DNA from 2 places in the Micromonospora humida genome. Region 1 is predicted to be linked to the other one. Evidence: riboswitches for the same ligand, from Rfam matches in the RefSeq annotation. Region 1 holds a riboswitch; the other holds the start of a gene.
The links. Region 1 has a riboswitch for S-adenosylmethionine ahead of JQX11_RS08245 (ABC transporter substrate-binding protein). Riboswitches for the same ligand answer to the same signal wherever they lie in the genome.

Region 1 (7,769 bases):
CCCAGAGGATCTGGGCGGCCTCCTCGGCCGGGCGGAGCGTGCCGGCCGGCGGCTCGGCGGCCCGCAGGATCGTCTCGACCAGTTCGTCGCGACCGCGCAGCGGCAGCCGACCGGGGCGGGGCGGGGTGATGGAGAAACCGGCGTCCTGCGCCGCGCCGGTCATCGTCGACCGGTGCCGGGGCCGGGGGCCGGGGTGCGGCCGGACCGGCGCGTGGACGGGACACCCGGCGCCGCGTGAGGCCGGAAACGGGTCGGGGACGGGAAGGACCGCCACGTTGCGGGCCGAGCCGCTCGGCTCTGGTGAGCGGGACCGGGGGAACTCATCTGACCTCCCGGAGGGGCGGGACGACAGGGGCCACGTCCACGGGTCGGGTGCGGCCCGTGATGGTGATCCTTCCCCCAACCCTACCCGTCCGCAGCGCCGGTATCACTGCGCGTCGACCACCCGGACCGAACGTGCGGGTCTTGTGGACGGGACGGCGGGACCGGCCGACCGGGCAGGGGAGGCCGACGGCGCAACCCCGCCGGCCGCACCGGGTGCTGGCGGGCCGACGGTACCGTGCCGGCTATGTCGACTGTGGAGCTGCTGGCCTGGCTGCCCGTGCACGGGCACATCGACTGGGGATCGGTGCCGGACTGGTTCGGCGGCCTCGGCACGGTGGGCACCCTGCTCTTCGGCGTGCTCAGCCTGCGCCGGGAGATCCGGGCCCGCCGGCGTGAGGACCGCGCCGCCCGCGCCCGGCAGGCCCGGCTGGTGTCGACCTCGACCCGGATCGAGGGCGGTGGGGTGCTGCGGGTACGGGTCACCAACGACAGCGACGGACCGGTCTTCGACCTGACCGCCACCCCCCGGGTCCGGGCCGGGGGCGACGACGGGGACGTCGTCGTCGGGGTCACGGCGGTGACCGGACCGGTGGACCGGCTCAACGGTCACCGCGACAGCGAACTGTTCGTCACCGTCGACCGCGCGGTCGACCTGACCGGTTTCGCGTCGGCCACCGTGGAGCTGTGCTTCACCGACCAGCAGGGCAACCGGTGGCGACGTCGGGGCGCGACGGAACCGGAGCTGGACCTGGGTGTCGAACCGTCGGGCCGCCGGCTGCGGCTGCCGTGGCGGCGGGGCTGACCGGCGGTCCGCCGACCCACGGGCCAGTACGCCTCAGGTGGCCGGGGTGACCGCCGCCAACCACTGCTGGGCCAGCACGGCGTGACCGGACGGGGTCAGGTGCACCCCGTCGTCGGTCCACACCCGGTCGTCGACGTCGGCGGTGTCGAACCGTGCCTGCACCGCGACCAGCGTCGCGTCGAACTCGACGGCCAGCTTGCGCACCGCGTCGAGCTTCGGGGCCAGGTCCTCGTGCCAGCGTTGCTGGTCGTCGTCGACCGGGAGCAGGAACGGTTCCATCAGCACCAGCCGGACGTCGGGCAGCGTGTCGCGGGTGACGCCCAGCACGTGCCGGTAGTCGGCGGTGAACTCCTCGACGGTGGTGGCCTCGCCGCTGCTGTACCGCCGCCAGGTGTCGTTGATGCCGATCAGCACCGACACCACCTGCGGGGACAGCGCCAGGCAGTCGTCCGACCAGCGGGCCCGCAGGTCGCGTACCCGGTCGCCGCCGACGCCCCGGTTGCGGAAGGTCGCCCGGTGATCCGGGTGCCGCGCGGTGAACCAGGCGGCGGCCATCATCGCCCAGCCCACCCCGAGGTCGGCGGGGTCGGTCCGGTCCCGTCCGGCGTCGGTGATGCTGTCGCCGATGAACAGCACCCGACCGTCGCGCGGTATCTCCACCGTCATCCGTCCGCTCCCCTGTCGTCGTCGGACGCCCATCATCCCCGCTGTCCGACCGGGACACCAGCGGGGAAGTCGACGCGGCGGTGGTGTCCATCGCCGGTCCCGGCCGGCCGACCGGTACAGTGGTGCTCCGCATCCGACGCCCCACCGGGTGTCGTGCGTGAGCGTCAAGCAGCGGCGCGGTCCCCGGCCCGTCCGGCGGCTGCACCTGCGGCCTACCGGCATGGACCGATCATCACGCGCCGCCGGCTCCGGCCGGTGGTTTCGCGCCGGTTCGCAAGGACGTCAGACGCCATGCCGCAGTCACCGCTCGACCTCACCGAGGCCGTCCTCCGGTTGGGGTCCATCCGCCACGACGAGATGGGCCTCGATGCCGTCCTGTCCCGGATCACCGAGGTGGCCCTGGAGAGCATCCCGGACGCCGCCGAGGTGACGGTGACCCTGGTGCACGGCACCGAGGCGACCACCGCCGCCCACACCGGCGAGCTCGCGCTCCAGCTCGACAGGTGGCAGTTCGAACAGGGCCGTGGCCCGAGCCTGGACGCGGCCACCACCGGCACGGTGCTGATCGTGGCGGACATGACCGAGGAGCGGCGCTGGCCGGAGTGGGCGGCCCGGGCGCACGCCGTGGGGGTGTGCTCGTCGATGTCGCTGGGCCTGCCGATCCAGGAGGCGGTGGTGGGCGCCCTGAACCTCTACGCCACCCGGGTCGGCGCGTTCGGCCCGCTGGTCGCGCCGGCCCGGACGTTCGCCGACCACGCCGCGGTGGCACTGGCCAACGCCCACCTCTACGACAGCACCGCGACCCTGGCCGGGCAGATGCAGGAGGCGATGCGCAACCGGGCGGTGATCGAGCAGGCCAAGGGCATCATCATGGGGCAACGCCGATGCACCGCCGACGAGGCGTTCGCGATGCTGGCCCGGGTGTCGCAGAATTCCAACCGCAAGCTGCGGGACGTGGCGGAGGCGCTGGTGCGGCAGGTCAGCCGGTCGGTGCCCGGTCAGCCCACCGCCGCCGACCGCTGAGGCACGGGGGTTCAGCGGCTGCCGGCGGTGGCCCGGCCGACGAGGGCTGCGGCGACGTCGCGCAGCTTGCGGTGGGAGTCCTGGGAGAGCTTGGCGAGGATGCCGAAGGCCTCGTCGGCGGTGCATCGGCGTTGCCCCATGATGATGCCCTTGGCCTGCTCGATCACCGCCCGGCTCTCCATCGCCGAGCGCATCTGTTCGGCCAGGGTCGCGGTGCTGGCGTAGAGGTGGGCGTTGGCCAGTGCCACCGCCGCGTACGCGGCGAACGTCCGGGCCAGTTCCACCGTCTCGGCGTCGAACGTGTGCGGCCGGGCGCCGTAGAGGTTGAGGGCGCCCACCACCGCCTCCTGGATCGGCAGGCCGATCGCGACCACGCTGCCGATGCCGACGTCGGCGGCCCGCGTCGCCCAGCCCGGCCAGCGTTCCTCGGTGCCGGTGTCGGACACGACGAGGGTGTCGCCGGTGACGGAGGCGTCCAGGCACGGGCCGTGGCCCTGCCGGTACTGCCACTCGTCGAGCCGCAGCGCGGCGTCGCCGGTGACGGCGACGCTCTGCGGGCTGCCACCGCGCAGCAGGGTCACCGACACCTCGGACACGCCACGCAGGCTGCGGCAGGCCAGGTCGGCGATCATCCCCAACACCTCGTCCACACCCACCTCGTCGAGGCGGATCCGGCCGAGTCGGGTCAGGGCGTCGTGCGGGGAGAGCGGGGGCGCTGCCATCACACGGCTCCTTTCCGGCGGGCGTCCCCCGGGCTGCCCGTGGTGGGGGGCGCGTCGGCCCCCGGCCCGACGGTAGGCCCGACGCACCGGGGTGCGCGACAATCCGCACCATACCCGCACCCGGGGCCGGCCGCCCCCGCACGCGCTGCCGGCGGGTGGCCACAGTGGCCGGTCAGGCCAGGTAGGCGGGCGGCACCGCGTCGGTGAGCCACACGCCGTTGGCGCTGCGGTAGAAGGTGTGCCCGTCGCGGGCCATGGCCGCCGCGTCGACGGTCAGCACCACCACCGCGCCACCCCGGCGGGCCCCGACCCGCCGGGCCGTCGGCACGTCCGGCGACAGGTGTACGTGGTGCCGTCCGCCCCGGTTCAGCCCGGTGGCGCGGATCGAGTCGAGGGCCGCGGCCCCGGTGCCGTGGTAGAGCCGGGCGGGTGGTGGTTGCGCGGTCAACCCCAGGTCGACCGGGTAGGAGTGGCCCTGGCTGGCCCGGATGCGTTCCACCCCGTCGGCGTCCCGGGTCACCGCGAACCGTTGCTTGTCGTTGCCGGCGACCACGGCGTCGAGGGTGGACCGGTCGATGCGCAGGGCGGCCAGCAGGTCGGTGACGGCCACCCACCCGCCCGGGTCGGGGGCGAGGCCGAACCGGGCGGGTCGGTGGCGCAGGGCCAGCGCGATCCGTTTGCTGGTCCGCACCAGCGTGTGATGCTCCATGTGGAGCATTGTCGGGCCGGTGGCGGGCCCGCTCCACCGGTTATCCGGTGCCGCGCCCGCCCCTGCGGTCGGCTCAGCCGGCGGCGCGCAGGGCCTCGGCGAGGGTGGTGGGCCGGCGGCCGAGCAGCTTCTCCAGGTCCGCCACGGGCACGTACAGCGCGCCGTGGGCGAGGCCCCGGTCGGCGTCGGCCAGGGTGGCCGCGTACGGCTCGGGCAGCCCGGCGGAGACGAGCAGCTCGGTGTACGCCGGCACCGGCAGGTCGGTGTAGCGGACGTCGCGTCCACTCTGGCGGGACACCTCGGCGGCCAGTTCGGTCATGGTGAACGCCTCGCCGCCCAGTTCGTAGACCCGACCGGTGTGCCCCTGCGTGGTGAGCACCTCGGCGGCGGCCTCGGCGTAGTCGGCCCGGGTGGCGGCGCTGACCCGGCCGTCGCCGGCCGACCCGGCGACCCCGTGGGCCAGGTAGTTGGCCAGTTGACCTGTGTAGTTCTCCAGGTACCAGCTGTTGCGCAGCAGCACGTACGGCAGGCCCGAGGCGCGCAGTTCCTCCTCGGTGGCCCGGTGTTCGGCGGCCAGCAGCAGGTCGGAGGTGTCGGCGTGGGCGATGCTGGTGTAGACGACCAGGCCGACGCCCGCCTGACGGGCGGCCTCGATCACGTTGTGGTGCTGCGGCACCCGCTGCCCGGCCTCGCTGCCGGAGACGAACATCAGCTTCTCGGCGTCGGCGAAGGCGGCGCGCAGTGAGTCGGGGTCGGTGTAGTCGGCCGTCCGCACCACGACGCCCCGCTCGGCGAGGTCGGCGAGCCGGTCCACGGAGCGGCCGAGGGCCACGATCTGCCCGGCGGGTACGCCCCGGCGCAGCAGGGATTCGACGATGAGGCGGCCCAGGTGGCCGGTGGCCCCGGTGACGACGACGGACATGGCGCTCTCCTTCGGGTGGCGTGCTCTTGTCGTACTGGCCAACACGCAGGTGGGAGCCGATACTTCCCGGCAGAGAGTAGGCACCTTGAAGTTTGTGACGCACTGATAGAGAGTAGAGTGATGCGACCCGACCCGTTCCAACGCGACTGCGGCAGCCGGCAGGTCATCGACCGGATCGGTGACCGGTGGAGCGTGCTGGTCGTGCTCACCCTCGCCGACGGCGAACGCCGCTACGGCGAACTGGCCGAGCACATCGACGGGATCAGCCAGAAGATGCTCACCCAGACCCTGCGCGGGCTGGAACGCGACGGTCTGGTCACCCGCACCGTGCACGCCAGCGTCCCGCCCCGGGTCGACTACGCCCTCACCGACCTCGGCCGCAGCCTGCTCGACCTGGTCTCCGGCCTGGAAGCCTGGGCCACCACCCACCTCGCCGACGTGCAGGCGGCCCGGGTCCGCTACGACGCCGAGGTCCTGCGCCGCCCGACCACCGCGCGAGCCGGCCGCCGGTAAGGGGCGGACGTGAGGGCCGTCATAACGGGTGGACGACCGGCCGGTCGCTGCTGCTAGATTTCGGGCAGGTCATGAGCGCCAGCGTCAAGCCCCGGCTCGCTGGCCGGCAACCCTCCGCCACGGTGGGGTGCTCCGGGTGAGGACCAGGCACCGGTGAACGACCCGGTGCAAGCGTGGCCTGGTCACCCCAGGTCGACACCGATCAGGGAGAACCCGTGTCGCACCAACCACCCGCCCCACCCGGCGACGGCGTCACCGCCGTGACCCGGCCCGGCGTCCGGTCCGTCGGCGTCCGGCTGGTCAGGCGGCGACACGTCGACCTCATGCGGGTGCACAGCGACTCCTGTCGCCGCCGCTAGTCGAACCCCTCTTCCCGCGACACCTCAGCGGGATGCCCGGTGGGCATCCCGTCGGCGGCGCGCGTCCGCCGCCGCCCGACCACCTCCGGAGACACCCGTGCGATTCCTTCCTGCCCTGCCCACACCCCGACTGTTCCGCGCCACCTGGACGCGGGTCGCCGCGCTCGGCGTCGCCGCCCTGCTCGCCGGCACCGCGCTGACCGCCTGCGGCGGCGACTCCGAGGCGGCCGACAACCCGTACGGCCTGCTCCAGCCGGGGGTGCTGCGCGCCGGCACGCTCACCGACGCCCCACCGAACGTCTACCTCAAGGACGGCACGTTCACCGGCTTCGACAACGACCTGCTCGTCGCCGTCGCCGGCAGGGTCGGGCTGAAGGTCGAATTCGTCGGCACCGACTTCTCGGCGCTGCTCTCCCAGGTCAACAACCGCAAGTTCGACGTCGGCAGCTCCTCGATCACCGTCACCGAGGCACGCAGGAAGACCGTCGACTTCGGCAACGGCTACGACTTCGGCTACTTCGGCCTCGACGTGCCGGCCGGTTCCCCGCTCACCGGCTTCGACCAGCTCGCCGGCAAGCGGGTGGTGGTCGTGCAGGGCACCGTACAGGACGACTACGCCACCTCACGCAAGCTCGACCCGGTGCGGGTGCCCGACTACAACGGGGCGATCAACCAGCTCAAGGCCGGCACCGCCGACGCCTGGATCGCCCCCGCCGAGATCGGCGAGAAGTCGGCCGCCGACAGCAACGGCAAGATCACGGTGGCGGCCACCGAACTGAGTCCGGCCCCCACCGCGTACGCCGTCGCCAAGGGCAACGACGCGCTGCGCGAGGCGCTGGACAAGGGCCTCGACGAGGTCATCGCCGACGGCACCTGGACCCGGCTCCAGCAGCAGTACTACCCGGGGCGGCCGATCCCGGCCGGCTTCACCCCCGGCAGCGGCGACGTCACCGCCCCGGGCGCGGCGACGCCGTCGGCGTCGGCCACCTCCTGACGGTACGACCAGACCAGCGAGCGGGGCGGTAGGAGAACACGATGGATCCGTTGAGCACCCTGTGGGAGACCTTCTTCGACGGGGACTCCATGCGCGAGGCGCTGCCCGAGATGCTGACCGTCGGGCTGCCCAACACGCTGATCCTGGCGGTCTCCGCCGCCCTGCTCGGCTCGGTGCTGGGCATGGCGCTGGCCGTGGCGGGCATCTCCCGTACCCGGTGGTTGCGGTGGCCGGCCCGGGTCTACACCGACGTGTTCCGGGGCCTGCCGGCCGCCGCCACCATCCTGCTGATCGGCGTCGGCCTGGCCCCGCTCGGCATGCAGGTGTGGGGCCCCAACCCGTACCCGCTGGGCATCCTGGCGCTGTCGCTGATCGCCGCCGCGTACATCGGGGAGATCTTCCGCTCCGGTATCCAGAGCGTGGAGGCCGCGCAGCTGGAGGGGGCCCGCGCGCTGGGCTTCTCCTGGGGTGAGGCGATGCGCCTGGTGATCGTCCCGCAGGGGGTACGCCGGGTGCTGCCGGCCTGGGTGAACCAGCTGATCGCGCTGATCAAGGACTCCAGCCTGGTCTACTTCCTGGGCCTGCTGGCCAGCCAGCGGGAACTGTTCCGGATCGGGCAGGACTACGCGGCCAACACCGGCAACCAGTCGGCGCTGCTGCTGGCCGGCCTGTGCTACCTGCTGCTGACCGTGCCGCTGACCCACGCGGTCAACGCCATCGACCGCCGGCTGCGCC
Region 2 (7,769 bases), on a different contig from region 1:
GCGTCGAACGCCCAGAGGTCGGAGCCGAAGGTGGGCGGGGTGGTGGCACCGGCCGCCGGGGGCGTCGGCAGCTGACCCTCCAGCGAGATGTAGGCGAAGTCCATGGTGCCGATGTAGAGCCGGCCGCCGGCCACCGCCATCTTCCAGGCGTACAGGTTGAACGGGTCGCCGAAGCCGGAACCGCCGTAGACCGGGGTCACGCCGGTGGGTGCCGGCGCCCAGGCGCCCACGCCGTTGTTCGCGGTCGGGTCGAAGGCCGGCAGCGTGGACTCGCCGTAGAGCGTCTCGATCCGTTCGTGGGCACCGCCGAGGTTCTGGCCCCGGAAGACCGCGAACGCCCGCTGGGTGTTCTGCACGGTGGCCTGGAGCTGCGCCTGGCTACGCGGCGGGTACACCGAGACGTGCAGGGCGGTCGCCTGCAGCGGCACGTGCATGGTGCCCCAGTAGAGCCGGCCGCCGAAGGAGGCGAGCCCACCGAGGGCGTACGCCCGGCGGACCACCGGGTCCGGCTCGTACTCGGCTGCCGACCAGACCTGCGTCCAGTTCCCGGCGTCCTCCGGGTTGAGACCGGGTGCGCCGACGGCGAGCAGCGGGCTCATCCAGATGCTGGCCAGGTCGTTGGGGTCGTCGGCCGGGGGCGGTGCCAGCGGGGTGCCGCTGTCGGCGGGGGCCACCATGGTGACCGGGGACGGGGCGACCGAGCCCTCGACGATCGCCTTGGGCCAGGTGGAGACGTAGAGCCGGCCCTGGTGTTCGGTGAGGTCGGCGACCTGGGTGGGCAGGTCGGCGACCTCGGTGAAGGTGAACGGGGTGGTGCGGTCACCGGTCCAGCGCAGCACCTTGCCCGCCTCGCCGCCGTTGACGCCCACGCCGACCCCGGCGTAGAGCGCACCGCCGGCCACCACCCAGTGCCTGATGTTCTCGTACGCGGAGAGGTTGGTCGAGCCGAGGTACCGGCCGGTGACGCCGTCGAAGGCGAACACGTTCACCCCGCCGATCACGCTGGGCCCGGCGAGCAGCACGACCCCCTGGTGGGCGGCGGCGCTGCGCAGCCCGGCGGTGGTGTTCAACAGGTTGGCGTCCGCCGGAGAGGCCGACGTGATGTCGGCGGTGCGCTCGGTGAGCCGTTCGGTGGCCAGGTCGTAGGTGTAGACCTCGGGGGTGCGGTGGTCGCCGAGGTTGGCCGGCCAGGTCGGGTTGGCCCGGGCCGGCTGGCTCTGGTCGAACTCGCAGACGTAGTCGTCGTTGAGGATCGGCTCGCGGACCTGGTAGCCCTCGGGCTTGAGGCAGAGCACGTTGGCTCCGGTGCCGAACCAGAGCCGGCGGCCGACCTGGGCGAGCCCCCAGACGTACGACTGGTTGACCTTGGGCTGGCCCTCGGCGCAGGGCGGTCCGGGGGGATAGTCGACTCCGACCCCGGCGAAACACTCGTCGGCGGCGGCCTTGGCGAGCAGCCGTATCGATTCGGGGCGGGTGTCGGCGCTGGCCGGGGTGGCGAGAAGAGGTAGCAGAATCAGGGTGCCGAATGTGGCGAGCAGTCGTGACGGCAGGAGCGGTCGACGTCGCACGGTGGTCCTTTCCGTGAATGCCGGTCGGGGTGGCGTCAGCCGGGACGGAGAGCAGGTAGACCACTCTCGACCAGGGAGAATGGAGGGTCGACGTTGCGCACGGAATGGCAGCACCGGTTGCCTGGGTAACCTCGTCCGGTGGATGTGCGAAATTGCCGGCACGAGAATCACGGGCCGGTCGGGTGTGGTGCGGGTGACTGATGAATCCGGGGGTGGGTTCGCAGTTCCGGGCGTAACGTGGTGACGAGGTTAACGTATTACGGTGGCCGTTACCGCGATGCGGGTTGTTAAGGATTATTGAACTGCCCAGGAGGGTGGTCGGCGCGGCGGGCAGCTGTCCGGAAGCGACGTCGGGTGCCTCGACGCGGGTGCCGGGTGAATTGCTGATGGGTCCGGCTTTCGGGGTCTCCCGGGAATACCGTGCCAACCGGCTGCTGTCGTCCGAAGCCGGCGCGCGGGCCACGGCGGTCGGTCGGGGGTGCCGGCTGCCGCCGGGGCGGGTGGTGGGTCTGCATGCCTGCCGGCGTGCTCAGTGGACTCGCACGTGGCACGGCGGTGGTGCGGTGACACCGGCCGGGGTGGCGGTCGGATGCGGCGGTCGGGAGATGCGTCGGCCGCGTCGTCCGGGGTGCGGCGGTCGGGGTCGGACGGCGGTGCGGGCCGCCCCGCGACGGGCCCGCCGGAGGTCACGCGAATTGTGCGCATATTCATTTACCATAAACATCGCGTATGAAGTTGATGACAGTTCATTCATAGTTAACAATCATTACGTCCGGCGTCGCGCCGGCCGCCGTCGGGGCGGTTGGCGCGGGCGCGGCGGGCGGGTCCGGTGCCGATCGGCCCGGCGTCGGCCGGTGGGGGCGACCCGCGGTGCGGAGGGGTGGGGTATTGTCTCGCAACGGGATCTTCCCAGAAACAAAGAATTTATCGATTTAACTGCTTCGATGCCTCATCATGGGGGGAAGTAATCCCTTCCATGGAGGTTCCCATGAACGTCTCTCGGCTCGGCGGGCCGACCCTGTCCCTGTACCGCATGGTCATCGGCCTACTGTTCATGCTGCACGGCCTGTCGTCGGTCTTCGGGTTGTTCGGCGGCAACCCGGTTACCGGCAAGGCTGTCCCGCTCGGCGCCTGGCCGGGCTGGTGGGCCGCGCTGATCCAGCTGGTCTGCGGCGCGCTGGTGCTGGCCGGTCTCTTCACCCGGCCCGCGGCGCTGCTCGCGTCCGGCTCGATGGCGTACGCCTACTTCGTGGTACACCAGCCGGAGGGCCTGCTGCCACTGCGCAACGGCGGCGAGCTGTCCGCGCTGTTCTGCTGGTCGTTCCTGCTGATCGCGGTCCTCGGCCCGGGCTCCTGGGCGCTCGACACGCTGCTCGGCCGCCGGCGCTCCGACGCCCCGGCGGCCCCGGTCTCCGAGCCCGCCTCGGTGTCGGTCTGACGCGCTGACCCGTGTCGCCGGGACCGCCTCGACGAGGCGGCCCCGGCGACACGGCCGGTCAGGGGTTGTAGGGAGCGTCGGTGTGGCTCACCTCGGTGAGCGTGCTGCCGGAGAGCTTGTAGACCGAGGTGCGCTTGATGTCCAGCTCGGCCATGCCCCGGCTGGGGCTGCGGGTCAACCAGACCACGGTGGCCCGCTGTCCGGCCACGCTCACCGACACGACCGGGGTCCGGTCGCCGAGATCGGTCAGCGCCCGGAACACCGGCATGCCGCCGTTGTTGCGCCACACCGCGACGGTGTAGAAGGTGCCGCTGCCCCCAGAGTTGATCGAGACCACGCCGACCGCGTCGTCCGCGCCGTCGCCGTCGAGGTCGCCGATACCGCAGGGCTTCTGGAGCGTCACGGTCGCGCCGTCCTCGCCCGACCACTGCCCCTCGCTCAACGGCAGGTAGTCCGGATAGCCGTTGTAGGGCGTCTTGCTGCTGCCGAGCTTGGCGCCCGCCAGATGGGCGCAGGTCAACGGAGCCTTGACCACCGGTGCCGGGGGAGTGGTGGTGACCGCCGGGGCGGTGGCGGGGGCGCTCTTCTTCTGCGGGGTCGGCTCGACGTCGGTGGGCGTCGGCTCGGCCGTGGCCGCGTTCAGCACCGAGGCCGTGGAGGGCTCGGCGGACGGGCCGACCGTCGGCGCCGCCCCGTCCTTCGTGCCCTGCTCACCCCCGCACGCGGTGAGCAGGCAGACCAGGGCGAGACTGGTGAGGCTCAACGGTATCCGTCGCATTGCCGGGGGTCCTCTCTCGACATCAGATCACCCGCACCGTACTGATCGATGGCAATGCCGGTCATCGGCCCCATGGGCCGCCCGGGTCGGCCTGTCGGAGCGCGGTCAGGGGCCGACCGGAGGGCCGGCGTACGGGTTTCTCCGCCCGGTGCCTACGGACGTGTTGAGCTGGAAACTTGCCCGAAACAACGGCGTCGACCGGGGTGCCCGGTCGATGCCCGGTGGCAGGGTGGCCAACGCCATGGTTCACACCGTGGGAAGCAGGCTGGGCGATGGCCGCGAAGCTGCCTAGACTCGGTCTCACAACTGCATACCTCATCCAGAGGGGCTGAGGGATACGGCCCGACGACGCCCCGGCAACCACCCCGCGCGCTCATCGCTGAGCGTCCGGCGGGGCAGGTGCCAATTCCGTCCCCGCCGCAGGGTGCGATGCGGGGAAAGATGAGAGGAATCGACATGACGTCGACGCTCGCCGCCCCCGGTATCGACACCGCCGCCAGCCCCGCCCGTGCCCTGGTCTGCCGCGCCTGCTCCGCCCGCTATCCGCTCGCCGCGCAGCACGCCTGTTACGAGTGTTTCGGCCCGCTGGAGGTCGACTACGACGCCGCCGCGCTGGCGCGCGTCACCCGCGAGCAGATCGAGGCCGGCCCGCAGAACATCTGGCGGTACGCCGCCCTCCTGCCCGCCGGTCAGGACCCGGCCACCCGGGTCACCCTCGACCCGGGGCTGACCCCGCTGGTGGCGGCACCCCATCTCGCCGCCGAGCTGGGCATCAGCGCGCCGCTGTGGGTCAAGGACGACAGCGCCAACCCGACCCACTCGTTCAAGGACCGGGTGGTCTCGGTGGCGCTCACCGCCGCGAAGGCGCTCGGCTTCGAGCGGTTCGCCTGCGCCTCGACCGGCAATCTGGCCAACTCGGTGGCCGCCCACGCGGCCCGTGCCGGCGCACCCTCGGTGGTCTTCATCCCGGGCGACCTGGAGCAGGGCAAGGTGATCACCACCGCCGTCTACGGTGGCGACCTGGTCGCCATCGACGGCTCGTACGACGACGTGAACCGGCTCTGCGGCGAACTGGTGGAGACCGACGAGTTCGAGGACACCGCCTTCGTCAACGTCAACGTCCGGCCCTACTACGCCGAGGGCTCCAAGACCCTCGGGTACGAGGTGGCCGAGCAGCTCGGCTGGCGCATCCCGGCCCAGGTGGTCATCCCGATGGCCTCCGGTGAACTGCTCACCAAGATCGACAAGGCGTTCACCGAGCTGGTCGAGATCGGCCTGGTCGAGGCCCCGGCCGGAGGCTGGCGGGTGTTCGGCGCCCAGTCGGCCGGCTGCAACCCGATCGCCGCCGCCCTGCACGCTGACACCGACACCATCACCCCGGTCCGGCCGACCGGCATCGCCAAGTCCCTCAACATCGGCGACCCCGCCGCCGGCCTGTACGCCCTGGAGGCGGTGCGGCGTACCGGCGGCTGGATGGAGTACGTCGACGACGACGAGATCCGCGCCGGCATCCGGCTGCTGGCCCGCACCACAGGCGTCTTCGCCGAGACGGCCGGTGGGGTGACCGTGGCGGTGCTGCGCAAGCTCGTCGAGTCCGGCCGGCTCGACCCGACCGCCGAGACGGTCGTCTTCAACACCGGCGAGGGCCTGAAGACCATCGACGCGGTCGCCGGTCAGGTCGGCCCCACCCACCGGATCAAGCCGTCCCTGCGGGCCGCCCGCGACGCCGGCCTCCTCTCCTGAACCCGGCGCACCGCCCGCCCCTGCGTCGGTGGTCGACCCATCGGGGCGCGGGTTGCGGTGTCAGCCGGCCGGGATACCGCCTCTTCGGCCCCACTGTGTCGATCATGGGCGCAGGACGGCCCGAGTGGATCTCTGGGTGACCGGGTTTTCGCGGTGCGTGGTGAAAACCCGCCGGGAAGGACTTGACGGCAGGAACCGGGCGGCGGAAGATGCTCCGTGCGGGAGGGCTTTCGCCGGAGACTTTTCAAGTTCTTGCGACCCAACGCCGGAGGCGTTGTGCGAACGTCCCTCCCGACCAACGTGAACCGGGGGCCAGCGGAAATCCGCTGGCCCCCGGTGTCGTCCACGGGAAGACTCGCGGCGTGGCCCTGGACATCGCGACGATCGACCGGACCGATCAGCCCACCCTCGACGCCCTCTACCGGATCGCGGCGACGGTCGAGGCGACGGAATCCCCCGACCTCCCGCCGCTCTGCCGGCGACGCTTCGAGGCACCGCTGTGGCACCCGATGCCCGGCATCGACACCCGGTGGTCGGTGGCCCGGCTCGACGGGGTGCCCGTCGGCTGGGTCCGGGTCAACCTGCACCTGCTGGACAACACCGAGAACGCCAGCATCGAGCTGGCGGTGGACCCGGCGTACCGGCGGCGCGGGGTGGGGCGGGCGTTGTTCGCCCACGCCCGGCGGCTGCTCCGGGAGGCCGGCTGCAAACGGGTGGTCGGCTCCACCGTGACCCCGCTGCCGGACGGGCCGGTCGGGGCGACGCCGGGCGGTCCGGGTGGGACGACACCCGATGAGCCGGGTGCGTCGGCGTCGGGCGGGCCGGGCGGGGAGTCGTCGGTCGGCGCGGTCGGGGTCACCCCGGTGGGGGAGTTTCCCGGGGCCGCCTTCGCGGCGGCGCTCGGTGCCCGGCCGGCGCTGGTCGACGTCCGTCGCCGGCTCGACGTCACCGCGCTCGACCGGGACCGGCTGGCGGCGCTGCGGGCCGGGGCGCGGTCGGCCGCCGCCGGCTACCGCACGGTCCGCTGGCACGGACACCCGCAGTCGGAGCATCTCGCCGACCTCGCCTACCTGGAGGGCCGGTTGCTGGCCGACGCACCCCTGGGTGACCTGGAGTGGGAACCCGAGCGGATGGACGCCGAGCGCATCCAGGGCATGGAGCGGGCGCTGGACGCGCGGGGCGTCCGCCGGTACAGCGTCGCCGCGGTGCACGGGGAGTCCGGCCGGCTGGTCGCGTGGAGCGTGCTCAGCCTGGCCGCGAACACCACCCGGCACGCCTGGCAGCAGATCACCATCGTCGACCCGGCCCACCGGGGGCACCGGCTCGGCCTGCTCTGCAAGGCCGAGAACCTCGAACACACCCTGGCGTACGAGCCGGAGCTAAGCGTGGTCGACACCTACAACGCGGCGGCGAACAGCCACATGATCGCGATCAACGAGCAGCTCGGGTTCCGGCCGGTGGCCGGGTCCACGGAGTGGCAGTCGACCATCTGATCTGTGACACGCCCCTACTGATCTGGTCGTCATCTGTTGCATGATGGCGGGCATGACGGAGACCCCGCACCCGCTGTACGACAGGCACGCCGACACCCTCCACCGGGCGCTGACCGCGATCACCGAGCGGGGGTACTGGTCCGCGTATCCCGAATCACCCAGCCCCCGGGTGTACGGCGAGACGGCCGCCGCCGACGGGAAGGCCGCCTTCGAGGCGTACCTCGGTGGTGACTTCCCGCTCGACCAGCCCGGCACGGCCGACCGGGTCGCCACCGAGACGAGCCCGTTCGGGGTGGCCCTGGACGTGCGCTACCCGCACCCGGGCGCGGACGAGGTGGTCGCCGCCGCCTCCGCCGCCCTGCCGGCCTGGCGCGACGCCGGCCCGCAGACCCGGGTGGGGGTCTGCCTGGAGATCCTCGACCGGCTGCACAAGCACATCTTCGAGCTGGCCAACGCGGTGCAGTTCACCAGCGGGCAGGCGTTCGTGATGGCGTTCCAGGCCGGCGGCGCGCACGCGCTGGACCGGGCCCTGGAGGCGATCGCCTACGCGTACGCCGAGATGACCCGGCACCCGGGGACGGCCGGCTGGGAGAAGGCCGCCGGCAAGGGCGACCCGCTGCGGATGACCAAGACGTTCCACGTGGTGCCGCGCGGGGTGGCCCTGGTGATCGGCTGCAACACCTTCCCGACCTGGAACTCGTACCCCGGGCTGTTCGCCTCGCTGGTCACCGGCAACCCGGTGGTGGTCA

Region 2: it holds a riboswitch for S-adenosylmethionine, as region 1 does, so the genes downstream of both, thrC (threonine synthase) here and JQX11_RS08245 (ABC transporter substrate-binding protein) in region 1, are expected to answer to the same signal.

Annotation. Positions count from the first base shown of each region.
Region 1 is NZ_JAFEUC010000003.1:284,557-292,325, forward strand. Features, by position in the region: gene JQX11_RS08200 (tetratricopeptide repeat protein) at 1-163, opposite strand, end outside; gene JQX11_RS08205 (hypothetical protein) at 569-1,126, shown strand; gene JQX11_RS08210 (SGNH/GDSL hydrolase family protein) at 1,160-1,792, opposite strand; gene JQX11_RS08215 (GAF and ANTAR domain-containing protein) at 2,084-2,815, shown strand; gene JQX11_RS08220 (GAF and ANTAR domain-containing protein) at 2,827-3,537, opposite strand; gene JQX11_RS08225 (RNA 2'-phosphotransferase) at 3,710-4,246, opposite strand; gene JQX11_RS08230 (SDR family oxidoreductase) at 4,320-5,168, opposite strand; gene JQX11_RS08235 (winged helix-turn-helix transcriptional regulator) at 5,289-5,681, shown strand; SAM riboswitch class IV at 5,749-5,861, shown strand; gene JQX11_RS08240 (hypothetical protein) at 5,864-6,016, opposite strand; gene JQX11_RS08245 (ABC transporter substrate-binding protein) at 6,138-7,034, shown strand; gene JQX11_RS08250 (amino acid ABC transporter permease) at 7,076-7,769, shown strand, end outside.
Region 2 is NZ_JAFEUC010000004.1:53,528-61,296, forward strand. Features, by position in the region: gene JQX11_RS09860 (hypothetical protein) at 1-1,568, opposite strand, end outside; gene JQX11_RS09865 (DoxX family protein) at 2,557-3,006, shown strand; gene JQX11_RS09870 (hypothetical protein) at 3,065-3,769, opposite strand; SAM riboswitch class I at 4,097-4,232, shown strand; gene thrC (threonine synthase) at 4,241-5,527, shown strand; gene JQX11_RS09880 (GNAT family N-acetyltransferase) at 5,890-7,020, shown strand; gene paaN (phenylacetic acid degradation protein PaaN) at 7,073-7,769, shown strand, end outside.